DNA from 4 places in the Mesorhizobium sp. P160927 genome. Region 1 is predicted to be linked to each of the others. Evidence: predicted binding sites of a transcription regulator. Region 1 holds the regulator's gene; each other region holds the start of a gene.
The links. Region 1 encodes HrcA, which represses chaperone genes, less so after heat shock. Its sites were predicted from a motif close to GTTAGCACTCNCNNNNNGNGAGTGCTAAC; they were not measured.
Positions count from the first base shown of each region.

Region 2: groES (co-chaperone GroES) is a predicted target of HrcA. The motif match lies at 3,468-3,496, and genes of this name have one in related genera.
Region 3: groES (co-chaperone GroES) is a predicted target of HrcA. The motif match lies at 4,761-4,789, and genes of this name have one in related genera.
Region 4: AC3CB8_RS25675 (co-chaperone GroES) is a predicted target of HrcA. The motif match lies at 1,303-1,331, and genes of this name have one in related genera.

Region 1 covers NZ_JBYMDW010000001.1:770,291-777,532, forward strand. The annotation lists gene hemW (radical SAM family heme chaperone HemW) at 1-1,103, opposite strand, end outside; gene rdgB (RdgB/HAM1 family non-canonical purine NTP pyrophosphatase) at 1,100-1,777, opposite strand; gene AC3CB8_RS03940 (VOC family protein) at 1,777-2,187, opposite strand; gene rph (ribonuclease PH) at 2,371-3,087, opposite strand; gene hrcA (heat-inducible transcriptional repressor HrcA) at 3,243-4,325, shown strand; gene AC3CB8_RS03955 (hypothetical protein) at 4,469-4,666, shown strand; gene AC3CB8_RS03960 (PQQ-dependent sugar dehydrogenase) at 4,756-6,120, shown strand; gene AC3CB8_RS03965 (LysE family translocator) at 6,234-6,851, shown strand; gene cysK (cysteine synthase A) at 7,031-7,242, shown strand, end outside.
Region 2 covers NZ_JBYMDW010000001.1:2,207,366-2,214,607, reverse strand. The annotation lists gene AC3CB8_RS10790 (8-amino-7-oxononanoate synthase) at 1-241, shown strand, start outside; gene bioD (dethiobiotin synthase) at 238-873, shown strand; gene AC3CB8_RS10780 (adenosylmethionine--8-amino-7-oxononanoate transaminase) at 873-2,138, shown strand; gene AC3CB8_RS10775 (beta-ketoacyl-ACP synthase III) at 2,135-3,118, shown strand; gene groES (co-chaperone GroES) at 3,549-3,845, shown strand; gene groL (chaperonin GroEL) at 3,910-5,577, shown strand; partial or broken gene AC3CB8_RS10760 (ATP-binding protein) at 6,636-6,794, opposite strand; partial or broken gene AC3CB8_RS10755 (IS6 family transposase) at 6,967-7,122, opposite strand; gene AC3CB8_RS10750 (response regulator) at 7,149-7,242, opposite strand, start outside.
Region 3 covers NZ_JBYMDW010000001.1:3,503,165-3,510,406, forward strand. The annotation lists partial or broken gene AC3CB8_RS16980 (LysE family translocator) at 1-596, shown strand, start outside; gene AC3CB8_RS16985 (nuclear transport factor 2 family protein) at 611-997, opposite strand; gene AC3CB8_RS16990 (OsmC family protein) at 1,015-1,449, opposite strand; gene AC3CB8_RS16995 (TetR/AcrR family transcriptional regulator) at 1,634-2,245, shown strand; gene groL (chaperonin GroEL) at 2,653-4,308, opposite strand; gene groES (co-chaperone GroES) at 4,374-4,670, opposite strand; gene AC3CB8_RS17010 (class I SAM-dependent methyltransferase) at 4,867-5,781, opposite strand; gene AC3CB8_RS17015 (ATP-grasp domain-containing protein) at 5,833-6,600, shown strand; gene AC3CB8_RS17020 (TetR/AcrR family transcriptional regulator) at 6,619-7,242, opposite strand, start outside.
Region 4 covers NZ_JBYMDW010000001.1:5,249,705-5,256,946, forward strand. The annotation lists gene groL (chaperonin GroEL) at 1-873, opposite strand, end outside; gene AC3CB8_RS25675 (co-chaperone GroES) at 936-1,250, opposite strand; gene AC3CB8_RS25680 (hypothetical protein) at 1,496-1,750, shown strand; gene AC3CB8_RS25685 (DUF1488 family protein) at 1,747-2,013, shown strand; gene AC3CB8_RS25690 (hypothetical protein) at 2,284-2,490, opposite strand; gene AC3CB8_RS25695 (LacI family DNA-binding transcriptional regulator) at 2,844-3,887, shown strand; gene AC3CB8_RS25700 (ABC transporter substrate-binding protein) at 3,963-5,255, shown strand; gene AC3CB8_RS25705 (carbohydrate ABC transporter permease) at 5,533-6,453, shown strand; gene AC3CB8_RS25710 (carbohydrate ABC transporter permease) at 6,453-7,242, shown strand, end outside.

The DNA of each region.
Region 1 (7,242 bases):
ATCGGCGCCACCAGGCCTTCGCCCTGCAGCACCGACAGCCGCGCGCTCGACAGGCCGCGCCCGGAGAAGGCCTCGTAGCGGGAGAGGTCGATGCCTTCGGCGAGCCTGAGCCCCATCAAAAGAAACTCGTCCGCCTCTTCGGAGCGCGTCAGGAGCTCGCCGCCAGTGATGCCATGGCCCTTGGCCTCGACCAGATTGGCCCAGGTTTCCGGCATCCGTTCGGCGATGGTCACCACACGATGGCCGTTCTCGACGAAGCGGCCATGCGCGCCGGGGCCGACGCCGACATATTCGCCGTAGCGCCAGTAGGTCAGATTGTGCCGGCTTTCGGCCCCCGGCCTGGCGTGGTTGGAGATCTCGTAGGCCGGGAGGCCGTGCGCCGACGTGATCTCCTGCGTCAGTGCATAGAGATCGGCGGCGTGGTCGTTATCGGGAACGACGAATTTCTTCGCCGCGTGCAGCGCATGGAAGGGCGTGCCTTCCTCGATGGTCAGCTGGTACAGCGATAGGTGGTCGGCGGCATGGCCGATCGCCTGTTCGAGTTCCGCCTGCCAATCCTCTGGCGTCTGCCCGGGACGCGCATAGATCAGGTCGAAGGACAGACGCGGAAAGATGTCGCGCGCGAGCCCGATGGCGTGCAAGGCTTCCCTGACGTTGTGCAGCCGGCCGAGAAAACGCAAATCCTTGTCGTTCAGCGCCTGCACGCCGAGCGAGACGCGGTTGACGCCCGCCGCCCGGTATCCGCGAAACCGCTCCGCCTCGACCGAGGACGGGTTGGCCTCGAGCGTTACCTCGATGCCGTCAGGCACCGTCCAGTTCCTGGCCACGGCGTCCAGGACCCTGGCCACGGTTTCCGGCTTCATCAGCGACGGCGTGCCGCCGCCGAGGAAGATGCTGGTCACTTCGCGTGGCCCGGTGCGCTGGCGCATCGTTGCCAACTCCGCCTCGAAGGCGGCGGCGAAGCGCTCCTGGTCGACCGGCTGGTGGCGGACATGGCTGTTGAAGTCGCAATAGGGGCACTTGGCCGCGCAGAACGGCCAATGCACGTAGACGCCGAAGCCGGGACCGCTGTCGAGCGCCATGGTGGTGCCGGATCCGATCATGCCGAGCCAAGCCTCACCGAGCCAAGCCGGGCTTGGGCGAATTTCTGGAAGGCGCGGGCGCGGTGCGACAGCGCCGTCGCCTGGCCGGGTTTCCAGCCGTGCTTTTCCTCCGCGCTCATCTCGCCGAAGGTCTTGTCGAAGCCATTGGGCAAAAACACCGGATCGTAGCCGAAGCCGAGCTCGCCGCGCGGCGGCCAGACCAGCGTGCCCTCGGCCTCGCCGCGATAATATTCGGCCTCGCCGTCGGGAAAGGCGAGGCAGATGACGGCGACAAAGCGGCCCGTGCGCCGTTCGGGCGTGGCCGCGCCAACTTCCTGCATCGCCACTTCGGTGCGCTGCATGGCCATGGCGAAATCGCGCGATCCGTCCGGAGTCTCGGCCCAGTTCGCGGTATAGACGCCGGGCGCGCCGTCGAGCGCGTCGACACACAGGCCAGAATCGTCCGACAGTGCCGGCAGCCCGGTCGCCTTTGCGGCGGCAAAGGCCTTGATGTAGGCGTTTTCCTCGAAGGTGGTGCCGGTTTCGTCCGGCTCGGGCAGGCCATACGCCTTGGCCGATTTCGCCTCGAAGCCGAACGGCCCCATCAGCTCGGCGAATTCGCGCAGCTTGCCTTCATTGTGGCTGGCGACGACGATCTTCTTGCCATCAAGCGTATGGAGGTTTGGCGAATGCATCAAAGGTCCCAGATTCTCGGCTCGGCGAACTCGATCGAATTGCCCGAAGGGTCGCGTATATAGATCGAACGGCCACCTTGCGGCCATTCGAATTCGCTTTCGATGGCGATTTTCTTCGCCATGAGATGGGCTTTCCAAAGCTCAATTTCATCGGCGGTCGCGGCAAAGCACAGATGGCCCTCGCCGACCGCGCCGTGCGGTGGCACTTTCAGCCTTGCATCGGGTGCGGGCGGAATTTTGGTCGCCTCGGCGTTGAAGACGAGCAGCACGCCCACGCCACAGCGGAAGAACAGGTGGCGGCCGTCGACCTTGCCGAGGGGAGTGAGGCCGAGAATGTCGGTGTAGAAGACTTCTGCTTCAGCGAGGTCGGTGACGTAGAGGGCCGATTCCAGGATTGCGGAGGGTGTCACGAGGCGCCCCCCTCTGCCCTGCCGGGCATCTCCCCCTCAAGTGGGGAGATTGGCGGTTTCAGCTCCGCCGCACATCCTGCGCCGTTGATAGATGTCGAAAGCCGATCGAACATCCGATCTCCCCCCTTGAGGGGGAGATAGCCGGCAGGCCAGAGGGGGGCGCCCAGGCTCGGCATCGAAAACTCAGGCCACCGCAATCTGCTGCAGGCTGACCAACCGGGAAATGCCCTTCTTGGCCAGGCCCATCAAGGCCGCGAATTGCTCTTCGGAGAAAGGCTCGCCTTCGGCGGTGCCCTGGATCTCGACGATGCCGCCCTTGCCGGTCATGACGAAATTGGCGTCGGTGCCGGCCGAGGAATCCTCGATATAATCGAGATCGATGACCGGCTGGCCGTCATGGATGCCGCAGGAAATCGCCGCGACATGATCCTTCAGCACTTTCGAAACGCTGGCCATCTGCCGCGCTTCCATCCAGCGCAGGCAGTCATACAGCGCCACCCAGCCGCCGGTGATCGAAGCGGTGCGAGTGCCGCCATCGGCCTGGATGACGTCGCAGTCGACGGTGATCTGCTGTTCGCCCAGCGCCTGCAGGTCGACCACGGCGCGCAGCGAACGGCCGATCAGCCGCTGGATTTCCAGCGTGCGGCCGCCCTGCTTGCCGGCTGAGGCCTCGCGGCGCATGCGCTCGCCGGTCGAGCGTGGCAGCATGCCATATTCGGCCGTCACCCAGCCCTTGCCGGAATTGCGCATCCAGCCAGGCACCTTTTCCTCCAGGCTGGCGGTGCACAGGACATGCGTGTCGCCGAACTTCACCAGGCACGAGCCTTCGGCATGCTTGGAGACGCCGCGCTCGAAGGATATGGCGCGCATTTCGTCGAATTGGCGTTTGGAGGGGCGCATTCGGCCTGCTTTCTTGTCATTTTTTGAATCGTGGCCGGCTTGTAGCCCCACCAAGCCCATGGCGCAAAGGAAAATGGCCGAGCGATCCGGCACAGACACCGGGTTGCGCGCGGCGCACCGAAGTCTATATCCTTGAACCAGAGGTTTTTGGCCGAATGACCAAGGCAGTCGATCCCGTTTCGCAGTCGTTGGCTCTTCAGTCACTCGACATGCGCTCGCGCGACATCTTCCGGCGCATCGTCGATTCCTACCTGCGGGACGGCGAACCCGTGGGCTCGCGCAGCCTGTCGCGCATCCTGCCGTCCTCGCTGTCGCCCGCCACCATCCGCAACGTGATGAGCGACCTCGAGCATCTCGGGCTGATTTATGCGCCGCACATCTCGGCCGGGCGCCTGCCGACCCAGGCTGGCCTGCGTTTCTTCGTCGACGCCTTCATGGAGCTTGGCGACCTCTCCGACGAGGAGCGCCGCACCATCGAGGCACAGGTGCGGGCCTCCGGCTCGGGCGCGACGCTGGAGCATATGCTGACCGAGGCCAGCCAGATGCTGTCGGGCATGTCGCGCGGCGCCGGCCTGGTGCTGGCGGCCAAGAACGAGGTGGCGCTCAAGCATATCGAATTCATCCAGCTGGAGCCGACCAAGGCGCTTGCCGTGCTGGTCTCGCAGAATGGCGATGTCGAGAACCGCGTCGTCGAGTTGCCCGCCGGCATCACCGTCTCGCAACTGCACGAGGCCTCGAACTTCCTCAACGCGCATATTCGCGGCCGCACGCTGGCCGAGGCGCGCACCGAGATCGCCCGCATCAAGGAAGAGACGAGAGCCGCCCTCGACACGCTGTCGCAGGACCTCGTCGAGAAGGGACTTGCGGTGTGGGCCGGCGCCGAAAGCGGCCTGCCGGCGCGGCTCATCGTGCGCGGCCGCGCAAATCTGCTGGAAAACGTCACCGCCCAGGCCGACATCGAACTCTTGCGCCACCTGTTCGAGGACATGGAGACGCAGGACGGGCTGATCCAGCTGCTCGACCTCGCCGAGCAGGGATCGGGCGTGCGCATCTTCATCGGCTCGGAGAACAAGCTGTTCTCGCTGTCGGGCTCGTCGCTGGTGGTGGCGCCCTATCGCGACAAGGACGCCCGCGTCGTCGGTGCGCTCGGCGTCATCGGCCCGACCCGGCTCAACTATGCCCGCATCGTGCCGATGGTGGATTATACGGCGCAGCTGATTTCCCGCATGCTGAGGTAAGAGAGCCGAGGAATTATCGCTTTGGTTTCCATGCCGGAATTCGACCGCGAGTGACTTCGAGAGTCGCCATCCCCGGGCTTGTCCCGAGGACGATGACTTTCCTGGCGGGGCCCAATCCAAACAGGCTGCAAAGGAGAAAAAGAATGGCGCTCGAATCGTTCAAGGCCCAGATCAGTCTGCTGCTCGAAGAGATGGTCAACCAGCCGGAGGACCAGCACGAAATTCAGGAACAGCTGCGCGAAAAACTACGGGAAATGCGCGCCATGGGCCTGCCGTTGCCGGCCGATCTCGTTGAATTGGAAAAACGCCTGGACGACGATTTTTACGCTGCCGGGACCTGATTCCAGGAGGTTGCTTCAAGTCATTGTGCGTCACGGAACCCACGGGCAAACCGATCGTTGATTTCCCTCACGACTGATTGGAGGAAGTGATGCGACTGGCTGGACTGGCGATGTCCGCACTGTTTATCACGACCGCGGCGCTCGCCCAGCAAGCGGACCAGCCTCTGCTCAAAGGTACGGCCGCCTTCGGCGACTGGCGGGCGGACAGGCCCGGCATACGCCGGCTGATCAAGCCGGAAGACCTGCCGAAGCCCTATGTAACCGAATCCGCCTCCAACAGCGCCGGCGTAATCGACATGCCGGCGGATGCAAGGCCGCATCTGCCGCCGGGGTTTTCGGCCGAGTTGATCGCCTCGGGGATCGACAATCCGCGCGTCGTGCGCATCGCACCCAATGGCGACCTGTTCGTTGCCGACAGCAAGGCCAACCAGGTCCGCGTCTATCGCCTGGCGAAGGGCAGCGCGAAAGCCGCTGAGAAAAGTATCTTTGCCGGCGGTCTCAACCGGCCCTATGGCATTGCCTTCTATCCCCCGGGCAAGGACCCGCAATGGGTCTACGTCGCCAATAGCGACAGCATCGTGCGTTTTGCCTATGGCAATGGCGACCTGAAGGCCTCGGGCGAGCCGCAAACCATCGTCGGTGACATCCCCTCGACCCACCACTGGACCCGCGACATCGCCTTCTCGCCCGACGGCAAGACACTTTACCTCTCCGTCGGCTCCGGCTCGAATGTCGCCGAGGACATGGGCAAGAGGCCCAGGGGCGGGCTCGACGCCTGGGCCAAGGCTGAGCCGCTCGGCGCCAGTTGGGGTTCCGAGGCGGGCCGGGCCGAGGTCCGGGCCTTCGATCCCGACGGCAAGAATGGCCGCACAGTCGCCACCGGCTTGCGCAACTGTTCGGGCATGACCGTCCAGCCGGCGACCGGCGCGCTATGGTGTGTCGTCAACGAGCGTGACGGGCTCGGCGACAATGTGCCCGCCGAATACGCGACATCGGTCAGGGAAGGCGCCTTCTATGGCTGGCCCTGGTATTATATCGGCGACAATGAGGACCCGCGCCACAAGGGCGAGCGGTCCGATCTCGCCGGCAAGGCTGACAATCCCGACGTGCTGATGCAGGCGCATTCGGCCCCGCTCAACATCGCCTTCTACGATGGCAAGGATTTGCCCGCCGAAGCCGGCTTTCCCCAGGCGTATCGAGGCGACGCCTTCGTTGCCCTGCACGGCTCTTGGAACCGCGGCAGCAGGACCGGCTACAAGGTGGTCCGGCTCAAGTTCAAGGACGGCAAGCCGACCGGCGAATACGAGGATTTCATGACCGGCTTCGTCGTTTCCAATGGCGAAGTGTGGGGCCGCCCGGTCGGCGTTGCGGTGGCCAGCGACGGATCCTTGATCGTCTCCGAGGACGGCAACGGCACGATCTGGCGCGTGACTTACAATGGCGACCGCTCCTGATCTTCTTGCGAACCGGTCCAATGCCGTCTGGTGCAAGCGAATCCCGCGCTCAGGGCGTTCTCCTGGAGGCCGTCCCGTGCGACAAGGCCGCGACCGCCCTTGGACGCCACGCCATGACCCTCACCGGATTCCTCGCCTACAGTGCCGCTCTCGGTATCGCCGCCGCCATTCCTGGCCCCGGCGTCACCGCGCTGGTCGCGCGTGCGCTGGGCTCGGGCTTTCGCTCGTCGCTGGCCATGTCCTTTGGCCTCATGCTTGGCGATCTCACCTACCTGACCGCCGTGGTGCTGGGTCTCGCTTTCGTCGCGCAGGAGTTCGGCATGGTATTCCTGGCCATCAAATGGGCCGGCGTCGCCTACCTGGCTTTTCTCGGCTGGCGCTTCTGGACCGCCGGCATCAGACCCGAAACCGTCGAAGCCCGGAAGGGCAAGGGCGGATTGCTGTCGAGCTTCGTCGCCGGCCTCACCGTGACGCTCGGCAATCCGAAGACGATGATCTTCTACCTCGCCATCACGCCGACCATCGTCGACCTGAAGACGATCACGCTCGCCGATTACGGCATTCTCGTCGCGCTGACGGTCATCGTCCTGTTCGTCGTGCTGCTGCCTTACCTGGTGCTGGCGGCCAAGGCGCGCTGGTTCCTGAAGTCGCCGCGCGCGCTGAGGGTGCTGAACCGCACCGCCGGCGCCTTCATGGTTGGCGCGGCGGCGGCGATCGCCGCCCGCCAGTAGGTCGTTTCAGCCAAACCATTCCCCGGCCTGGGCTGTTTCGAGAAATGCGTTTCCGAGGGCCAGGCGTTTTCAGCACGCGCCCCCACTCGGATATTTTCCAGCCGCGGCCTATCTTGCGCGGTTGAAAGCCCTATTCTGTCGGCGACTGCCAATTGCCTGAAATCCAGGGAGCGAAACCAATGAACAAGCCCGTCACTTCAGCCCGTGTGCCCGGCCGCGGCCGCATCTACAATTCCATCACCGACACGATCGGCGACACGCCCCTGGTACGGCTCGACAAGTTCGCCAAGGAGAAGGGCATCGTCGCCAATCTGGTCGCCAAGCTCGAATTCTTCAATCCGATCGCCTCGGTCAAGGACCGTATCGGCGTGGCGATGATCGAGGCGCTGGA
Region 2 (7,242 bases), 1.4 Mb from region 1:
GACACCAAGTGGCTCGCAGATCCAGCCCTTAGTAATCGGCGATGTCAGGCGCACCATGGCAGTGGCGGCGCGCCTGCAGGCCCGCGGCTTCGACATACGCGGTATTCGTCCTCCGACCGTGCCCGAGGGCACGTCTAGGCTGCGCATCTCACTGACGCTCAATATTGGCGAAGCCGACATTTCCGCCATGGTCGAGGCGCTGGTCGAGGTGTTGGCTCAAACATCACCGGAGGCGATATGACCCAACGCATCGTCATCACCGGAACGGATACCGGAGTTGGCAAGACCGTGTTTGCGGCTGGGCTCGCCGGTCTGCTCGACGGCTTTTACTGGAAACCGGTGCAATCGGGCCTCGACGGCGAGACCGACAGCGAGGTGGTCGCGCGGCTTGCCGGCTTGCCCTCAGAGCGCGTGCTGCCGGAAGCCTACCGCTTGCGGAGCCCGCTGTCGCCGCATCGTTCGGCCGAGATCGACAGCGTCGCGATCAAGGCTGACGATCTTAACTTTCCCGTCCTACCGACGCCGCTCGTCATCGAAGGCTCCGGCGGCCTGATGGTGCCGCTCAACCGGCGCACAAAGTTCATCGACATCTTCGCTGAATGGCGGCTGCCCGTTATTCTGTGCGCCCGCACCACGCTCGGCACCATCAACCACACCTTGCTCTCGGTCGAGGCGCTCCGCGCCCGCTCCATCCCGTTGGCGGGCATCGCTTTCATCGGCGATGAGATGGCCGATACGCAACGGACCATCGTGGAATTCAGCGGTGCGCCGCAGCTCGGCAGGCTGCCGCACCTCGATGTGCTGACGGGCAAAACACTGAGGGACGCAATGATTGCCGGCTTCGCCTTCGCCTCGATTACTGGAGGTGACTGATGTCGCAGTCCCATGTCTGGCATCCCTTCACCCAGCACGCGCTCGAGCATGCGATCCCAGAAATCGTTTGGACTGAAGGCGCCTATCTCCGCAGGGCCGACGGCGCCCGCATCCTGGACGCCATCTCCTCCTGGTGGGTCGTCACACATGGCCACCGCCATCCCCGCATCATGAAGGCAATCGAGACAACCGCGTCGAGCCTCGACCAGATTATCTTTGCGGGCTTCACGCACGAGCCGGCAGAGCGCTTGGCCAAGGCGCTTGTCGGCCTCGCTCCCGCTGGACTCGACTGGGTGTTCTATTCCGACAGTGGCTCGACCTCGGTCGAAGTAGCGCTGAAGATGGCACTCAGTTCTTTCCGCAACATCGGCGCCCCACGCTCGTGCATCGTCGTCATGGATCACAGCTATCATGGCGACACGATCGGCACGATGAGCGTCGGTGCGCGTGGCGTGTTCAACGCCGCCTACGAACCCTTGCTGTTCGAGGTCGACACCATCCCCTTTCCGGCAGCGGGGCGCGAGCAGGAGACGCTGGATCGTTTAGAGGCTGTGACCCGCGATCAACGAGCCGCAGCCTTAATCGTCGAGCCGCTGGTGCTGGGCGCCGGCGGCATGCTGATGTATCCGGCTTCAGTTCTGGCCGAATTGAAGAAGATCACTGAGGCCTCCGGCACGCTGCTGATCGCCGACGAAGTGATGACCGGCTGGGGGCGGACCGGAACCATGTTCGCCTGCGAGCAGGCATCGATCTCTCCAGATATCCTGTGCACCTCGAAAGGCCTGACCGGCGGCGCCATCCCGCTGGCCGTAACGCTTGCCACCGATGCCATCTTCCAGGCTCATTATTCCGAGGACCGGAAGAAGACGTTTTTCCATTCGAGCTCCTACACTGCCAACCCGATTGCCTGCGCGGCAGCACTTGCCAATGTCGAGATCTGGCGGGACGAGCCGGTGGCCGAGCGCATTGCGGCCTTGAGCGCAATGCAGGCCACCGGGCTTCGACGCTTTCGCGACAACAGCTTCTTCACCGACTGCCGGGCGACCGGCACGATCGCGGCGCTCGACCTGCGAACCGGTTCCGCAGGTTATCTCGCCGAGATCGGACCGAAACTGCGCGCTTTCTTCCTCGAGCGAGGACTACTTGTGCGCCCGCTCGGCAATGTCCTCTACCTTCTGCCACCCTATTGCATCACCGGCGACGAGCTCGAGCGACTCTATGACGCCATTGAGGAGGCGGGCGAACGCTTCGGGTCCAGGCCATGAGCAAGTCGTCGCGCATTCTCGGGTTTGGCCATCATGCGCCTCGGCGAAAGGTGGCGAATGCCGAAATCGAGAGCAATCTCGGTCTTGATCCAGGCTGGATCGAAAGGCGTACCGGGATACGGTCGCGCTTCTGGGCAACCGACGAAGACACGCTGTCTGGTCTTGCTACGCAGGCCGGCGACATGGCGCTGGCGAACGCCGGCATTGCGCGCCACGACATCGGTCTGCTGCTGCTTGCCACCTCGACGCCCGACCATCTTCTGCCGCCCAGCGCGCCGCTGGTCGCACACAAGCTTGGCCTTGGCCGCGCAGGCGCGGTGGATCTGACCGGCGCCTGCGCCGGCTTCATCTATGCGCTCATGTTTGCGGACGGGTTCACCCGCCTGCATGGCAAACCAGCGCTGGTCATCGCCGCCAACATCCTCAGCCGCCGCATCAATCCAGCCGAGCGCGCGAGCTCGGTCTTGTTCGCCGATGCCGCCGGCGCCCTGGTGATCGGTCAGTGCGATGATGCTGATCGGGGCATTCTCGGTGCCGCGGTGGATTCGGACGGCTCGCGATACGGGCTGATCCAGATTCCCGCAGGAGGAAGCAACAAGCCGTTCCACGGTGACCTCGATCTCGCGCAAGCCCGAATGACAATGACCGACGGCCGCGAAGTGTTCGCAAAGGCCGTCGAGATGATGACCGATTGCTCGATAAGCGCGCTAGCCGCTGCCGGAGTGCGGCCACACGATGTCGGCCGGCTCGTGCCGCATCAGGCCAATACTCGGATTTTCGATGCGGTCGGGAGGAACCTCGGCATCGCGGACCAGGCAATTGTCAAGACGATTGCCGATTACGGCAACTCTTCGGCCGCGACGATCCCGCTGTCGCTCTCGCTCGCCAACCAGACGGAGCCATTCCAGCCTGGAGAGAAAATCCTTCCGGCGGCGGCGGGTGCGGGTCTCAACGGCGGCGCTCTCGTGGTTGGAATCTAGCCGGCCGGCTCACGCGCGCAGGACTGGTCATGAATGGCGATAGGGCAACAGAACCAATGCCAAAATGGCCTTCTGAAGCTCGACATGACCGAGCTGACGCAGCACGACGCGTGCGAGCCTCTGGATGAGTTCAAATGCATCACCCGTTGCACCAATCGTGCCATCTGAATAAAGCTCAATTACTGAGGGTGAGCCGCCCCATATATGTCCGACACCCGACATTGTTCACATAAAAGGCTCGATGCTTACACGCTCTTTGCTCTCTTCTCTTTGCTGCCTGCTCTTTTTCTCTTTGCTCTTTGCTCTTCCGTCTTGACTAGCAGGAGCCTGCGGCTTATCTCATTGCCGCGTTAGCACTCGCTTCGGCTGAGTGCTAAGCACGCTCCGGCAACGGAGAACCGTTCAACATCCGCACCAAGGACATCCAAAAATGGCAAAGTCGAATTTCCGGCCGCTGCATGACCGCGTGGTCGTACGCCGGGTCGAATCCGAATCCAAGACCGCCGGCGGGATCATCATCCCGGACACGGCGAAGGAAAAGCCGCAGGAAGGCGAGATCATCGCCGTCGGCTCCGGCGCTCGTGACGAAGCTGGCAAGCTGGTCCCGCTGGACGTCAAGGCCGGCGACCGCATCCTGTTCGGCAAGTGGTCGGGCACCGAAGTCAAGCTCAATGGCGAAGACCTTCTGATCATGAAGGAATCCGACATCATGGGCATCATCGGCTGACACGCCGCCGCCTTTCCTTCGCGATCAAATCTGAATTTCGGGCGAGATGCCCAGGAGTAAAAAAATGGCTGCCAAAGACGTAAAATTCTCCCGCGATGCCCGTGAGCGCATGCTTCACGGCATCAACATCCTCGCCGACGCGGTGAAGGTCACCCTCGGCCCCAAGGGCCGCAACGTCGTCATCGACAAGTCGTTCGGCGCACCGCGCATCACCAAGGACGGGGTCACCGTCGCCAAGGAAATCGAACTTTCCGACAAGTTCGAAAACATGGGCGCGCAGATGATCCGCGAAGTTGCTTCGAAGACCAACGACATCGCCGGTGACGGCACCACAACCGCGACCGTTCTGGCGCAGTCGATCGTCCAGGAAGGCAACAAGGCCGTTGCCGCCGGCATGAACCCGATGGACCTGAAGCGCGGCATCGATCTGGCCGTGACCGAAGTCGTCGCGGCGCTCGGCAAGGCTGCCAAGAAGATCAAGACCTCCGAGGAAGTTGCCCAGGTCGGCACGATCGCCGGCAATGGCGACGAGTCGGTCGGCAAGATGATCGCCGAAGCGATGCAGAAGGTCGGCAACGAAGGCGTCATCACGGTTGAGGAAGCCAAGACCGCCGAGACTGAACTCGAGGTCGTCGAAGGCATGCAGTTCGACCGCGGCTATCTCTCGCCCTACTTCGTCACCAACGCCGACAAGATGGTTGCCGAGCTCGAGGACGTCTACATCCTCCTGCACGAGAAGAAGCTGTCCAACCTGCAGGCGATGCTGCCGGTTCTCGAAGCCGTCGTGCAGACCTCGAAGCCGCTGCTCATCATCTCGGAAGACGTCGAAGGCGAGGCCCTGGCCACGCTGGTCGTCAACAAGCTGCGTGGCGGCCTGAAGATCGCCGCCGTCAAGGCGCCGGGCTTCGGTGATCGCCGCAAGGCCATGCTGGAAGACATCGCCATCCTCACCGGTGGCCAGGTCATCTCGGAAGACCTCGGCATCAAGCTCGAGAACGTCGGCCTCAACATGCTCGGCCGCGCCAAGAAGGTGTCGATCTCCAAGGAGAACACCACCATCGTCGACGGCGCCGGCAAGAAGGCCGAGATCCAGGGCCGCGTTGCCCAGATCAAGCAGCAGATCGAAGAGACCACTTCGGACTACGACAAGGAGAAGCTGCAGGAACGTCTGGCGAAGCTCGCCGGCGGCGTTGCGGTGATCCGCGTCGGCGGTGCCACGGAAGTCGAAGTCAAGGAAAAGAAGGACCGCGTCGATGACGCCCTCAACGCGACCCGCGCGGCCGTCGAAGAAGGCATCGTTGCAGGCGGCGGCGTCGCTCTCCTGCGCGCTTCGGCCGACATCAAGGTCACCGGCGTCAATGCCGACCAGGCCGCCGGCATCAACATCGTTCGTCGTGCGCTGCAGGCTCCGGCCCGCCAGATCGCGGCCAACGCCGGTGCGGAAGCATCGATCGTTGCCGGCAAGATCCTTGAGAACAAGGGCGCGACCTTCGGCTACAACGCCCAGACCGGCGAATATGGCGACATGATCGCCATGGGTATCGTCGATCCGGTCAAGGTTGTCCGTACGGCTCTCCAGGACGCGGCCTCGGTCGCCGGCCTGCTGGTCACCACCGAAGCCATGATCGCGGAGGCTCCGAAGAAGGAGTCGGCTGGCGGCGGCGGCATGCCTGGCGGCATGGGCGGCGGCGGTATGGGCGGCATGGGCGGCATGGGCGGCATGGATTTCTAATCCAGCCCCTATCAACCTACAGCGGAAAGGGCGGCAGCAATGCCGCCCTTTCCTTGTGTGCCGAACATGATCGACAACTTGGAGTGCGTCCCGAGGATCTCGTCAGAATTAGGATCTTGTCCGATCGAGCAATTCGCGGGCTCAACCTGGTCAAACCGGCGCCCCCTACGAACTGCCCGATCCTTGAGGATTCCGCTGCGCGACAATCACGATGATTCATTCAGTTGGTAGCTATAGGCGGTGAATCATGAGGGGCATTGAGGAGCGTGGCAAGGCGCCCATCTCGGCATTTAACCCCATCGAGCGTGATATCCGAGACAATTCTCTCATCGGACCGGCGGCTGGCGTTGAAGGACCCGGTGAATCATCCTGTTCTATAGTGGAGCAGACGCGCTCTGAGCCTCAAGATCAAGCGTTTCCTCCTCTGAGTATCCTTGATCTGCCGCTGGACATTCTCGTTGATATTGCTGAGCGGCTCAGCCCGATGGATCTGCTGAGGTGTCGCACACAAATCAAGAGCTGCGTGTCGCCGCGATGATAGTCGCAACGCCTCAAGAAAGGCGGATCCAGGTTCAGGCTCGTCGTCGTGGCCGAGAGGCCTCGTGACCCCGACGACTGCGCTTCGGCCTTGTGGGGCCTCGGAGCGGGCGTGGCAGCGCTTGCACCTGAGCTCCAGCGGCGTCTCATCCTGCTTGAGCCCAGGTCTCAGACCATTGCCCTGGAGGGCCTCGGAGCAGGCGTGGGTGGCCTTTGGCCACCTCCAGCGGCTTGTCTGCGGATTTCACTAAATTGGGACAGCCGTTTTAGTAAATCGCGAACAAGCGTTTCGCTAAGTCGCGGGCAACGGAAGCGATCGAGTTCCGGTTGCCTTTGCTGTTAGGAGTGATTGATTTCGGTTATTTCGCTGAAACGCTGAAACGCCATATCCAGCTTTTCCAACGGTAAATTGGGCACTGTCCAATACTTTATTTCTTGAGAAATCCAACGTTTTTGCCGCGCAGTGACGTTCGGACATAGCAAGGCCTGTCCCATACCTATGAATACGTTTGGCTGAAGCAGACCGATGGCTGCGCGTCGAAGCCGAAGCCGTCGAGTTCGCGGACAAACGGGAACTGCGCGATCTTGCTCGACATGAGCGTGTCGAGCTGGTCGCGGATGGCCGTCAACTTCAGCCGATCCAGGATTGCGATCAGCAGGTCATGATCTAGCGTCGTCATCACCAGCTCCCTCCGACCACCGCTTCGTACTCGGCGAGTGGCCGCAGCAAGGTGGCCGGGGATGATCTTGATGCGCTCGGCGCGCACCGGCCCTTCGAAGCCGGCAACGCCGACAAAAGGCTCTGTCGCAAACCTGGAAATGGGGGTGTGAACGGCCATTTCGGCCTGTCCGTCAGGCAGCGAGGATATCGAAACAGCGATCGACAGACTTGTAGTCATACCTCGCCTGTCGCTTGCCAATCATGTGGATCATCTCGATGCCGGAGAGGATAACCACGGCGCTCGCCTGCGACTTGAAGCCGATGGATCGAATGCGGCGCTTGATACGCAGTCTGTTCTTTCAATTTAGACCAACTATGCGGATGCCGCCTCAGTCAATTCAAGAAGGTAACCAATGCCGCGCACGGTCGTGATCCGTGGCGTTGCACCTGACCTACTCAGGTGTCCA
Region 3 (7,242 bases), 2.7 Mb from region 1:
GTTGACGTCGCTGATCGTCGTGGCTTCGCCGGGAACCGGCGTACTCTATACGCTGAGCGCCGGGCTTTCGCGTGGTGCGCGGGCCTCGATCATTGCCGCCTTCGGCTGCACGCTCGGCATCATCCCGCATATGGCGGCCGCCATCACCGGCCTGGCGGCGCTGCTGCACACCAGTGCTGTCGCCTTCGAGACGCTGAAATATCTGGGCGTCGCCTATCTGCTCTACATGGCCTGGAACACGCTGAAGGAAAAAGGCGGCCTGAGCGTCGACGACAATGTCGCGCCGCGCTCGGCTGGCAAGGTGATCGCCACCGGCATCCTCGTCAACGTGCTCAATCCGAAACTGTCGATCTTCTTCTTCGCCTTCCTGCCGCAATTCGTCAGCACCACCGAAACCCAACGCACTGTCGAAGATGCTGGAGCTCAGCTCGGTCTTCATGTTTTTGACCTTCGTGGTTTTTGTCGGCTACGGCATCTTCGCGGCGTCGATCCGCAGCCATGTCGTGTCGCGGCCAATGGTGCTGACCTGGATGCGCCGGACTTTTGCCGGCGCCTTCGTCATGCTCGGCGCCAAGCTGGCGCTGGCGGATAGGTGACCGAGGCGCTTGGTCTAGCCCTTGACATAACCCATCGCCTCGACGATCCGCCCGTCCGCGACGCGCATCAGGTTGACGCCGCGCAGCGAATTGCCGTCGGCCATCCAGTAGCGCCAGCGGACCGTGGCGCGGTCGCCGGCCACGAAAGTCTCTTCGAGGTCGAAGCGCGTACCGGGTGCGGCGGCGATCGCCGACCACAGCTCGACGCATGCTGCCTTGCCGGCGCGGCGCGCGCCGTCCGGTGCCGGCGTGGTGTTCTCGATCACGCAGTCCTGCGCCACCAGATCGTCGAGAGCCGAGGGATCGTGACGCTGGAACACATCGTTATAGCGCCGCATGATTTCAGCCGTTTCGCCGGAGCGGCTGGCCGTGGTGATGTCGATGATCAATTCCTGGGTCATGCGATTTCTCCTTCCGTTCAGTGACTTATGAGCTTCGCTTTCAGCGTGATCGTGGCGACGCCGGCCAGCGCCCGCGAGACGAGGCATCGCGCCTTGGCCGACTGCGCCAGCCGCTCGAAGTCGGCGGCGGCGAGCCCGGGGACGTTCGCCTCCGTCTCCAATTCAACGCGGGTAATGGTCGGCCCGGCCGCGGTGGCGCCCAGATGCACCTTGGCGATCGTGTGGATGTCGCTTGCGATGTGACCTTCGCTGCCGAGGATGGCGGTGAGCGCCATCGAGAAGCAGCCGGCATGGGCGGCCGCGATCAGTTCCTCCGGATTGGTGCCGGGCCCGTTTTCGAAGCGGGACGGGAATGAGTAGGGACCCTCGAACGCGCCGCTGCCCAGCCGGAGCCGTCCGGAACCTTCCTTAAGCGGGCCGTGCCATTCGGCCGATGCTTCGCGAATTGTCATTGCTACGTCTCCTCTGCTTGATGAAATGAAGGCTCCGCGACCGCTTCGCGAGCCAGGACGCCGTCTTGCCCTTCCCGCCAATACATCTATCTCTGTCACATATATAGACCGATTTACATATTATGTAGACCGATTGTCATATTGCGGGCAAGGGCTATAATGCGCACTCCTGACAGAGGTTGACATGGCGACGCACACACGCACGCGGATGATCGAGGCGACGGCACTGCTATTGCGGCGGCGCGGCTATCACGGCACGTCGCTCAACGATATCTTGAGCGCCAGCGGCGCGCCGCGCGGCTCGCTTTACTTCCACTTTCCCGGCGGCAAGGATCAGCTGGTCGTCGAGGTGACGCGCGCCAGCGTCGCCGAGGTAACCGAGCGTCTGGGCGAGGCTTTGGCCGCCGAACGCGACCCTGCGGTCGCCGTCCACCACATCTATCAATCGGTGGGACGCATGCTGGAAGACAATGAGTTCTCACTGGGCTGCCCGGTCGCGCCGGTCGTGCTGGACTCGCCAGGCGATGTGCCCGACCTTGTCGAACTGTGCCGCTCTGCATTCGAACAGTGGATCGGCTTGCTGCGTGAGGCTTTCGTCAGGGCAGGAGTGCCCGAGCGTCGCGCGCAGGCACTGGCGCTGCTGGTCGAGTCTTCGCTGGAAGGCTTGATGGTGATTGCCCGCGCCACCCGCGACCGCTCATCGCTCAACGCCGTTGCCGATGAGGTGGCCGTCCTTATCGAGCAGGCCGTGCTCGCCGGCAAGGCGCCCCAGCAAGCGGAGACTGCCGCTGTCTGACCGGTAGTCCCAACTACCGCGGTGGAGCACCAGCCTCAAGACGCAAAGAAAAGGGCGACCACTCGGCCGCCCCTTCAATAATTGTCGAGGATGGACTTCTTAGAAGTCCATGCCGCCACTCAAGCCCGCTTGCGGGCTTGAGCAACTTGGATTCATGGGCGCGCTTTATGGACTTCTTAGAAGTCCATACCGCCACTCAAGCCCGCTTGCGGGCTTGAGCAACTTGGATTCATGGGCGTGCTTTATGGACTTCTTAGAAGTCCATACCGCCACTCAAGCCCGCTTGCGGGCTTGAGCAACTTGGATTCATGGGCGTGCTTTATGGACTTCTTAGAAGTCCATACCGCCACTCAAGCCCGCTTGCGGGCTTGAGCAACTTGGATTCATGGGCGTGCTTTATGGACTTCTTAGAAGTCCATACCGCCCATGCCGCCCATGCCGCCGCCGCCCATGCCGCCAGGCATGCCGCCGGCGCCAGAGTCCTTCTTCGGAGCTTCGGCGATCATGGCTTCGGTGGTGACGAGCAGGCCGGCGACCGAGGCCGCGTCCTGGAGGGCCGTGCGCACGACCTTGACCGGATCGACGATACCCATGACGATCATGTCGCCATATTCGCCGGTCTGGGCGTTGTAGCCGAAGGTCGCGCCCTTGTTCTCAAGGATCTTGCCGGCAACGATCGAGGCTTCCGCACCAGCGTTGGCCGCGATCTGGCGGGCCGGAGCCTGCAGCGCACGACGCACGATGTTGATGCCGGCGGCCTGGTCGGCGTTGACGCCGGTCACCTTGATGTTGGCCGAAGCGCGCAGCAGGGCAACGCCACCGCCAGCAACGATGCCTTCTTCCACGGCCGCGCGGGTCGCGTTGAGGGCGTCATCGACGCGGTCCTTCTTTTCCTTGACTTCGACTTCCGTCGCACCGCCGACGCGGATCACCGCAACGCCGCCGGCGAGCTTCGCCAGACGTTCCTGCAGCTTCTCCTTGTCGTAGTCCGAGGTGGTCTCCTCGATCTGCTGCTTGATCTGGGCGACGCGGCCCTGGATCTCGGCTTTCTTGCCGGCGCCGTCGACGATGGTGGTGTTCTCCTTGGAGATCGACACCTTCTTGGCGCGGCCGAGCATGTTGAGGCCGACATTCTCGAGCTTGATGCCGAGGTCTTCCGAAATGACCTGGCCACCGGTCAGGATGGCGATGTCTTCCAGCATGGCCTTGCGGCGATCACCGAAGCCCGGCGCCTTGACGGCGGCGATCTTCAGGCCACCACGCAGCTTGTTGACGACCAGCGTGGCGAGCGCCTCGCCTTCGACGTCTTCCGAGATGATGAGCAGCGGCTTCGAGGTCTGCACGACGGCTTCGAGGACCGGCAGCATCGCCTGCAGGTTGGAGAGCTTCTTCTCGTGCAGGAGGATGTAGACGTCCTCCAGCTCGGCAACCATCTTGTCGGCGTTGGTCACGAAGTAGGGCGAGAGATAGCCGCGGTCGAACTGCATGCCTTCGACGACTTCGAGTTCGGTCTCGGCGGTCTTGGCTTCCTCAACCGTGATGACCCCTTCGTTGCCGACCTTCTGCATCGCTTCAGCGATCATCTTGCCGACCGACTCGTCGCCATTGGCCGAGATCGTGCCGACCTGGGCGACTTCCTCGGAAGTCTTGATCTTCTTGGCGGCCTTGCCGAGAGCAGCGACCACTTCGGTGACGGCGAGATCGATGCCGCGCTTCAGGTCCATCGGGTTCATGCCGGCGGCAACCGATTTGTGGCCTTCCTGGACGATCGACTGCGCCAGAACGGTCGCGGTCGTGGTGCCGTCGCCGGCGATGTCGTTGGTCTTCGAAGCAACTTCGCGGACCATCTGCGCGCCCATGTTCTCGAACTTGTCTTCAAGTTCGATTTCCTTGGCGACGGTGACGCCGTCCTTGGTGATGCGCGGGGCGCCGAACGACTTGTCGATGACGACGTTGCGGCCCTTGGGACCGAGCGTGACCTTCACCGCGTCGGCGAGGATGTTGACGCCGCGCAGCATGCGCTCACGGGCATCGCGGGAGAATTTTACGTCTTTGGCAGCCATGTTTTAGCTCCTGGCAGGGGCTCGGATAGAGCCCGAAAAATTCGAGTTGAGGGTGAGGCCGATAATCAGCCGATGATGCCCATGATGTCGGATTCCTTCATGATCAGAAGGTCTTCGCCATTGAGCTTGACTTCGGTGCCCGACCACTTGCCGAACAGGATGCGGTCGCCGGCCTTGACGTCCAGCGGGACCAGCTTGCCAGCTTCGTCACGAGCGCCGGAGCCGACGGCGATGATCTCGCCTTCCTGCGGCTTTTCCTTCGCCGTGTCCGGGATGATGATCCCGCCGGCGGTCTTGGATTCGGATTCGACCCGGCGAACGACCACGCGGTCATGAAGCGGGCGGAACTTCGACTTTGCCATTTTTTCTTCCTCGAATGAGAACGGTGAGAAACAGTTCCTCCGTCCGGCGAAGCCGGACAACCTACAACATCCGGCGGCGCCGGAGCTGTGGTTAGCACTCACCAAAGGCGAGTGCTAACGTGGCGCTGAAATAGGCCGCCGGCCTGCCAGAGTCAAGGCGCGTGAATCGCCTCTTGATAGGATGGCGATGAACTTATCAAAGCTTGGCACAACCGAGCACCAGGAGCGGGCAACGTTCCGCCAGGGGATAGCTGCCGCTTGGCACGACGCGCACCTGGTCGAACCAACCTCGCGCCTCGTCCACGAGCATGGCCAGCGTCGCGAAGCTGTACCTCGTTTCGGAGCCCGCATAGACATCGATCGTGTTGATGGATGCCATGCTCCATCCCGTGTCTGCCGCAAGAGCCTCCCGATCCGGAAACAGCTTGTCGAATGCCGCACGGACTGCCTGCACATCGACGCTGCTGTCGCAATCGACGGTCGTGCACGCCATGGCGATCCGCCATTTGAGCGCGTGGAAATTCTCGATTCCGCCGGCTCGGACCAGAGCTTCGATGCCGCGCAGGCCGTCCACGGTTTCCGGCCGAGCGAACACGCGGATCGCCGCGTGCCCGCCAGGCTTCAGTACCCTCGCGATTTCACCGAACAGCGAACCGCGCGCGGCCTTGGTATGGACCGCCGACAGGCAGCCGTCACCGATGACCGCGTCGAAACTTTTCTGCGCGACCGGGAGGTCAAGCCAGTTGCCGGCCATAGCCCTTCGCGATGTGTTGTCGCCGGCCCATACGCCAGAAATCATGGTGGCCGATTGATCGATCGCCAACATCGATCTGCCTAGAACAGCCAGTTCAGGTGTCACCCCAAGCAGAAGGACATCGGCATTTCCGAGATCGAGTTCGCGCTCGAATATGCCAACGGTTTCCGGCGTCGGCCGGAGGGGGGCGTCCAGGAGCTTCCAGTGCCGATGATAATTATCCCAATGATTCGTCATGCAGACCCGTTGGAGTCCAGGAAAGTCTGGCATTGATTGATTAGAGCCGCTTAATGGAAGTGGGGATGGAAGCCAAGGGGCTAGCTGGTGGCGCGCATCATTGTCATAACGCATGAGCATGACCGGTTCCTGGGTCACCGCGGCCTTCTGCTGCGCCGGAATAGCCGTTACATGCTTTTCGATGTTCTGGAGGACCTGAAAAGGAGGGGCCATTCGGTCCGGATTCAGCCTGGCCTCTCCGGACAATCCAGCGCCGATGTCGCGGTTCTGCACGTCGATGCGACAACGACGCCGGCAGATTATCTCGACTATGCGCGGAGTTTTCCCTTATGCCTCAATGTCGGGGCCGCCGATATATCGAAACGGCGGGTAAGCGGAGCGCTTCTGGCCAAGGGCAACAGCTGGCTGGGCCCGGTCATCGTCAAAAGCAATCTCAACAACCAGGGCATTCCGGAGACACGGCTCAATCGGCGGTCGAGGCGTGCCGGCCAACCGGCACCTTTTGCGCACGTGCCGGCCATGCCGTCCTACGAGGTCTACCAATCCCGGGACGACGTTCCCGATGGCGTCCTTGATCGCGATGATCTGGTCGTGGAAAAGTTCATCCCGGAAAAAGAACCTGACGGCTTTGCGGTGCGCTTCTGGGTGTTTTGCGGAGAGCGCGAGCGCTGCACCCGCTACGTCTCGCCAAACAGCATGGTCAAGGCATCGGAAACGATCCGGCGCGAGCCCGCCGCTGTTCCCGACGAACTGCGCGAACGGCGGCGTGAACTCGGCTTCGACTATGGGAAATTCGATTTCGTTATGCATGAGGGCAGGGCCATCCTCCTCGATGCCAACAAGACGCCCGGCCGCCCGCAGAACCTGGTGAAGATGTTCGCGGCCGGCGCTTCCGACCTGGCCGATGGTTTCGAAGGCCTCATCCGCCGGGCGAGATAGGTCCCCAATTGCCGGTCGCTAAAGAAACAGCCGCAACTGAGTGTGGATGATCGATCGGTAATCCTCGATGGTCCGGCGACCTTCCGCTTCGCCCTGCGCAAGCGCCAGGCGCACAACGCCGCCGGCGAGCTGGAAGATCAGCAGAACCATGCGTTCGAATTGCTCGTGCTTTTCCGGCTCGAGCAAGGCGATGACGTGGTCGCAGAACATTCTTGCTTGATGCCGGGTTTCGGCGATGTCGAGATTCTTCAGCGCCTTGTCAGCCTGGATGGCGTTCTGGAGATCCTGGATGGCCGGATCCCCGGCGACCCGGCCGAGGTAGTCGTCAAGCAACCGGTCGGACGCGGTGATGACGTCGGGCGCTTCGCGGACATCGGCGACGATCGCGGTCAATCGCGCGCGGCTGGCTTCGGAAAACCGCTCATAAAGCATTGCCAGGATCGCCGACTTGTTGGGAAAGTAGTGGTAGACGGTGGCGATCGGCCCGCCCGCATGCATGCCGACCTCCTTCATGGTGACGGCGTCGATGCCCTTCTCGCCGATCAGCCGCATGGTGGTCGACAGGATGGCGTCGATGCGCTCGCGGCTGCGCTCCTGCTTGGGCCTGCGCCTGGGCTCGGTGATCGTTCGACTTGCTTGGTT
Region 4 (7,242 bases), 4.5 Mb from region 1:
GTCTTCCAGCATCGCCTTGCGGCGATCGCCGAAGCCCGGCGCCTTGACGGCCGCGACCTTGAGGCCGCCGCGCAGCTTGTTCACGACCAGCGTGGCCAGCGCCTCGCCTTCGACGTCCTCTGAAATGATCAGCAGCGGCCTGCCGCCCTGCACCACCGCTTCGAGGATCGGCAGCATCGCCTGGAGATTGCCGAGTTTTTTCTCGTGGATGAGGATATAGGGATCCTCGAGCTCGGCGCGCATCTTGTCTGCATTGGTGACGAAGTAGGGCGAGAGATAGCCGCGGTCGAACTGCATGCCTTCGACGACGTCGAGTTCGGTCTCGGCGGTCTTGGCTTCCTCAACCGTGATGACGCCGTCATTGCCGACCTTGTTCATTGCCTTGGCGATCATTTCGCCGACGCTGGCGTCGCCATTCGCGGCGATGGTGCCGACCTGCGCGATCTCGGCCGACGACTTGACCTTCTTGGCCTTCGCCTTGATTTCCCCGACGACGGCGGCAACGGCCTGGTCGATGCCGCGCTTCAGGTCCATCGGGTTCATGCCGGCGGCGACCAGCTTGGCGCCTTCGCGCAGGATCGAAGCGGCCAGCACCGTGGCTGTCGTGGTGCCGTCACCGGCAAGGTCGTTGGTCTTCGAGGCCACTTCGCGCACCATCTGCGCGCCCATGTTTTCGAACTTGTCGGCAAGCTCGATTTCCTTGGCGACGGTGACGCCATCCTTGGTGATGCGCGGAGCGCCGTAAGCCTTGTCGATGATGACGTTGCGGCCCTTGGGACCCAGCGTCACCTTCACCGCATTGGTGAGGATTTCGACGCCGCGCAGCATGCGGTCACGCGCATCGGTGGAGAATTTGATTTCCTTGGCAGACATGATTTTTTATCCAATCGAGTTTGAGGGGGGCCAGCCGCCGCGCCGAACGCGCGGCGCTCCAGTCAGGCGGCCTTCTTGGCTTCGACAGCCCTTTCGATGACGCCCATAATGTCGGCTTCCTTCATGATCAGCAGGTCTTCGCCGTCGATCTTGACCTCGGTGCCCGACCATTTGCCGAATAAGATCAAATCGCCGGCCTTGACGTCGAGCGGAACGAGCGCGCCGTTTTCGTCGCGTGCCCCTGGGCCGACGGCAATGACTTCGCCTTCCGCAGGCTTTTCCTTGGCATTGTCGGGAATGATGATGCCGCCCTTGGATTTGGTGTCGCCTTCGGCGCGCCGGACGACGACGCGGTCGTGGAGTGGACGGAACTTCATGGGAACTTCTTTCTGCGGCCGGCATAGGCGGCCGCGCCCTCTCTATAGGCGGTTTGGCACTCGATAGATAGGAGTGCCAAAATTTATCGGGGGACGGAATTAAATGTTGGAAGTATTAGTTTCGCACCCGGTTTCCTGATATCCGAAGTCAGCCAAATATTTTCGAAAATTGAATTTTTCCGGTCGAGCGCCTATTTATCGGACAAGTTCGCTTTCACGATTTCATGCGCAAGGAGATTTCTTCAATGGCCGACGGCAATCAGACGATCATGCAAAAAGCTGAAGCCCGCTTTGTCGACAAGCAGAAGAAAACCGCGGAACGCAACAAGGCAACCGCCGAATACATGTCCGAGGCGAGGGCCAGGGAGATCAAGACGGCGAGGCTAAGGGAATTGCGGTTGGCCAAGGAAGAAGCCGATCGCGTGACGGAAGCACTGAACCCGACGCCGAAAAAGAAGCGGGTGGTGAAGAAGGCTGCGGCAACGGGGGTCAAGACATGAGCCTGACATTCCCCAACCGCAGCCGCAGCTATGACGTGGCCGGCAAACGCATTCGCTTCGTTGGCCATGACGGCATGCTCCAGATTTCCTTCTCCGTGGCCGCCGACGCAATGGCCAGGATGCAGCCGGACACCGCCGCCGACGAGGCCGGCTATCTTGCCGCCTTCGACCGGTCGAGTTCCACTATCCACGACGTCGCCGCCAAGGCCTACGGCCGCACCCGCAAGAGCCTGTATGTGCTGACATCGGATGATTTCGGCTGAGACGCAGCCGCAAATCCAGATAAAGCGCGAAGCGATCTTCCGTCCATGAATGCGTCAAGGCGATGAGACGGGGCAGGACTTACACTCAGCCCTCTCCCGGCACTTGACGTCTCGGACACTCATCTGATCGACACCATATCGGCATTTTTCGGGTTCATGCCGACCATCACCCTTTGCCTGAGTACTGCAGGCTGACCGGTCAAGACATCGATGATGGCCCAGCCTTGGGGCAAGTCCATGCGCGGTGCATGATTGGCCATGCGGTGTGGCTCAGCCTCGCAACACGAAGAAGACCATGCCCAGGACCGCTACCGTCCAGGCGACAACCGAAAGCTTCAGCGCCATGCCGCCATGCGCGGTCAGCATCTCCCGCAGGCGTGCCGCGCTACGCGCCGACACGGCCGGTGCGGCCACCAGGGCGGCGGGTGCCTTGGCGCCAAGTTTTCCAAAGACGGGCAGCGGCGACGGTTCACGCACGAAGTTGACCTCGAATGTCGGGAGTTGGCTCGGCGAACTTGCCCAGCCCCTCCATAGCACCCTTTAGCGAACTCGCTGCATGCCAAATCGGCGCCCGTTGCGGTTCGGCCCGGGAGATACCGGAGTTTCAACTGGCGCACGGCCACTTGTGAACCGGCTCCGATGGCCGCGGCTCGCTCACAAATCCGATCTCGCCAGCAGTAGTAACTTTTCTCTTGAACCGGCCATTGATGTGGCCTAGCCTCGAGTTGAGAAAAGGTTTTTCCAGACATTCCCGATCGGGTTCGGCCGTTGGCCGGCTCTATTCCAGGCGGTAAGAGAAAACCTTTTCCCAACCAAGGATTTTTGCCGCGATGGCATCGGACGATCAGCCAGTTTCGGTCTTTCCCAAACCCGTCACTTTGCGTGACGTGGCCGCGCAGGCCGGCGTCAGCGTTGCCACCGCATCCAAGGCGCTCAACGATCAGGGGCGCATGACCGCCGAGACCCGCGAACGCATTCGAGAGACGGCGCGCGGCCTGGGCTTCCGGCCCAACAGCCTGGCGCAGAGCCTGCTGAGGCGCCGCTCCTTCACTGTCGGCCTGCTCACCAACGACACCTATGGCCGTTTCTCGCTGCCGCTGATGTCGGGCATTTCGGATGCGCTGGTCGATGCCGGTGTCTCGGTATTCCTGTGCAATGTCGAGGAGGATCCCCGCCTCGGCCAGCTCCATGTCGAGGCCATGCTCGACAAGCGCGTCGACGGCATCATCGCCACCGGCAAGCGCATCGACCGTCATCTGCCGATCGATCTCGCCAATTTGCGCATCCCGGTCATCTACGCCTTCACCCAGCCCGATCCCGACGCGGTCGCCTTCGTTTCCGACGATGCCGGCGGGGCGCGGCTGGCCGTCGAGCATTTCTGCCGGCTCGGCCGCAAGCGCATCGCGCATGTCACCGGCCCGGCCAGCTTTGCCGTGGTGCATGAACGGGCGCAGGCCTATCGCGCCGCGCTGATCGAAAACGGCCTGCCGATGAGCGAGCCGTTGCTTGGCGCCTGGTCGGAAGCCTGGGGGCATGAGGCGGTGACAATCCTTTTCGATGACGGGGGAGAAAAGCCGGACGCCGTCTTCTGCGGCAACGACCAGATCGCGCGGGGCGTCATCGATGCTCTGCGCGAGCGTGGCTTGAGCGTTCCCGGCGATGTCGGCGTCATCGGCTTCGACAATTGGGAGATCGTGGCCGAGGCGACCCGCCCGCCGCTGACCTCGGTCGACATGAACCTGACAGCACTCGGCCGCGAGGCCGGGCTGACCCTGCTTTCCCTGGTCGGCGGCAAGTCCGCCGCGCCGGGCATCAGAAAACTGCCGTGCCGGCTGGTGGTGCGGCAGTCCTGCGGCCGCCTGCCCGATGGCTGACAAAGGCGGCTGAAAAACGAAGCGCCGCAATCGGCGGCAAGCCGCGCAACGCGGCCAAATGAGGAGGAGGAGAACATGAGGACTTTGATTGCCAAACTGACCCTGACCAGACTGACGCTGACCAGACTGGCCCTGACCAAATTGACGTTGACGGCTGCCGTTCTGGGTTGCGGCCTGCAATTTGCCGCCGCCGAAACCGCCAACATCTGGGTACGTGCTGACGGCTCGAACTTCATGCCGAGGATCGTCGACGCCTTCAACAAGGCGAACAAGGACCAGGTCAAGCTCGACATCATCCCCAATGCCGAGATCATCCCGAAATATGGCGCGGCCGCAGCCGGCGGCACGGCGCCCGACGCGCTGTCGCTCGACCTGATCTACACGCCCTCCTTCGCCGCCGCCGGCCAGTTGGAGGACATCACCGACTGGGCAAAGTCGCTCCCCTATTTCGCCAGCCTGTCGCCCGCTCATGTGAAGACCGGCACCTACAAGGACCGCATTTACGGCCTGCCCTTCTCGGCCGACGCCTCGGTGCTGATCTGGAACAAGAAGCTGTTCAAGCAGGCAGGCCTCGACCCTGAAAAAGGCCCGGCCAACTGGGCCGAGATCGAAGCCGACGCCGAGAAGGTCAACGCGCTTGGCGGCAACATCAAGGGCTTCTACTTCTCCGGCAATTGCGGCGGCTGCAACATCTTCACATTCACGCCGCTGATCTGGGCCTCGGGCGGCGATATCCTGTCGGAGGACGGCTCAAAGGCGACGCTGGACAGCCCGCAACTGCGCGGCGCCATCGATCTCTACCGCTCGATGGTCAAGAAGGATTTGGTTCCGGCGGGCGCGCAGACCGACACCGGCGCCAATTTCTTCGCCGCCTTCGCCGCCGGCAATATCGGCATCTCGCCCTCCGGCGCCTTCGCCATCGGCGCGCTCAATACGCAATATCCTGATGTCGATTACGGCGTCACCTTTCTGCCAGGCAAGGATGGCAACTGGTCGTCCTTTGCCGGCGGCGACAATTTCGTTGTCACCAAGGGCACCAAGAAGCTCGCCGTGGTGAAGGAGTTCCTGGACTTCGCCTATTCGCTCGAAGGCCAGACGATTCTCGCCAAATACGGCAGCCTGCCGGTGCGCGGCGACATCGCCAAGGACGCGCTGAAGGAGCTCGACCCGCGCTACCAGATTGCCGCCGAGGCGATGGCCAAGGGCAAGACGCCGTATTCGGTGGTGTTCAACGACCTGATCAACTCCGCCAACGGCCCGTGGACGCAGATGATCAACGAGGTGTTCTTCGGCGACGACGTCGATGGCGCGATAGCAAACGCCCAAGAGACCATGCAGTCGATCATCGATCAGGCGCCGCGGAAGTAGGCTGGCCGCCTGCCGGCCGCCCGCCTGTCTCCCTGGGCGGGCGGCCGGAAATTCGCATCACTAACGTCAGGGCCATCGCTTTGAGACAAGACCTCCTCATCCGGCCGCTACGCGGCCACCTTCTCCCCGCTGTTGAGAAGAGGCTGCCGCTATGGCTAGCTATCTCCTCTCCCCTCGGGGAGAGGTCGGATTGCCCCGAATTGCCCTTTGCAATTCGGTTGGCAATTCCAGTGAGGGGGTACTTGGCCAATGCCCTAACAGCATCGGGCGGCCAGCCATGACCACCATTACCGCAACCACTGCCCGCGTCCGCAAACGCGTCGGCGCCGGGCGCCGGCAATGGATTGGCCTGCTCTATGTCGCGCCGGCGGTGGCGCTGGTCATGCTGTTCTTCGTCATTCCGCTCGGCATGACGGCCTGGATGTCGCTGCACAACTGGCCGCTGATGGGCGAGCACTCCTTCATCGGGCTCGGCAATTACTGGGCAATCCTGCGCGACACCAGGTTCTGGAACGCGCTGAGATTCACCGGGTACTACACGCTGATCGTAACCATCGCGATCTTCGCCGTCGCCTTTCCGCTGGCGATCTTCATCGAGCGGCCGCGCCCGTTCACCAACCTCTACCGCACCATGTTCTTCATGCCGGCGGTGGTCGGCTTTGCCTCGGCGAGCCTTTTGTGGTCGTGGCTGCTCAACGTCGATTCCGGCCTGTTCAGCCCCGCCGCCTACGATCTCGGCCTGATCGACAAGAAGTACAACCTGCTCGCCACCTTCCAACCGGCCTTCTGGTCGATCATCGCCATGGTGGTGTGGAAGGTCGCCGGCTTCACCATGATCATCCTGATGACCGGCCTGCAGTCGATTCCGCAGGACCTGCAAGAGGCCGCCGTCATCGATGGCGCCGGGCCGTTCGCGCGGTTCCGGGCGATCACCTTGCCGCTGATGCGCCGCACCCTGGCGCTGGCGCTGATCCTGTCGGTCGCGGGCTCCATCCTTGCCTTCGACCAATTCTACATCATCCTGCGCGGCGGCCCGCGCAACCAGACGCTGACGGCGGTGTACTGGATCTTCAACCAGTCCTTCGTGTCGTTCAAGCTCGGCTATGGCGCGGCACTCTCGATGGTGCTGCTGGTCATCCTGGTGGCGCTCAGCCTCGTCCAACTCTGGCTGCTGCGCAAACCCGAGGGGCTCGACTGATGGCGCAGGCGATATCGGGCACAGGCAAGCTTGTCGCGCGCTTGGGCAGGCATTCCACCGGCATCGTCGCCTCGGTGCTGTTCGTGGCGCCGATCGTGTGGACGGTGCTGTCGGCCTTCAAGCCGGCGCAGGAGGCGCGCCTGCCGCCGCTGCCGCCCTGGCCGACGACGGGCTTCTCGCTGGAGAACTATCAAACGCTGAACAGTTTCGGCGACGGCCTGTGGGCCTCGGCGCAGAACAGCATCTACGTCTCGGTGATGACGGTCATACTGTCGGTCATCGTCAGCGTACTCGCCGGCTACGGTTTTTCGCGGTTTCGGTTCCCGTTCAAGGACTTGTTCTTCGTCCTCATCCTGTCGACGATCATGATCCCGTTCCAGTCGATCCTGACGCCGATTTTCCTGGTGCTGACCAAGCTTGGCCTGCACAACACGCTGACCGGCCTGGTCGGCGTCTATGTGACGCTGCAGCTGCCGTTCTCGATCTTCATGATGCGCAATGCCTTCGACGCGGTGCCGCGCGAGATCGAGGAGGCCGCGCGCATGGACGGCGCCGGCAACGCCACAATGCTCGTCAAGGTGATGCTGCCGCTGGTCTGGCCTGGTGTCGTCACCATCGCGCTGTTTGCCTTCCTCGGCGCCTGGAACGAATTCCTCGCCGCCCTGGTGCTGATGACCGACCAGTCCAAGTTCACGCTGCCGGTGATGATGACCGCACTTCAGTCCGGCCGCTTTGGCGCCATCGACTGGGGCGCGGTGCAGGCGGGCGTCACCGTGATGATGGTGCCGT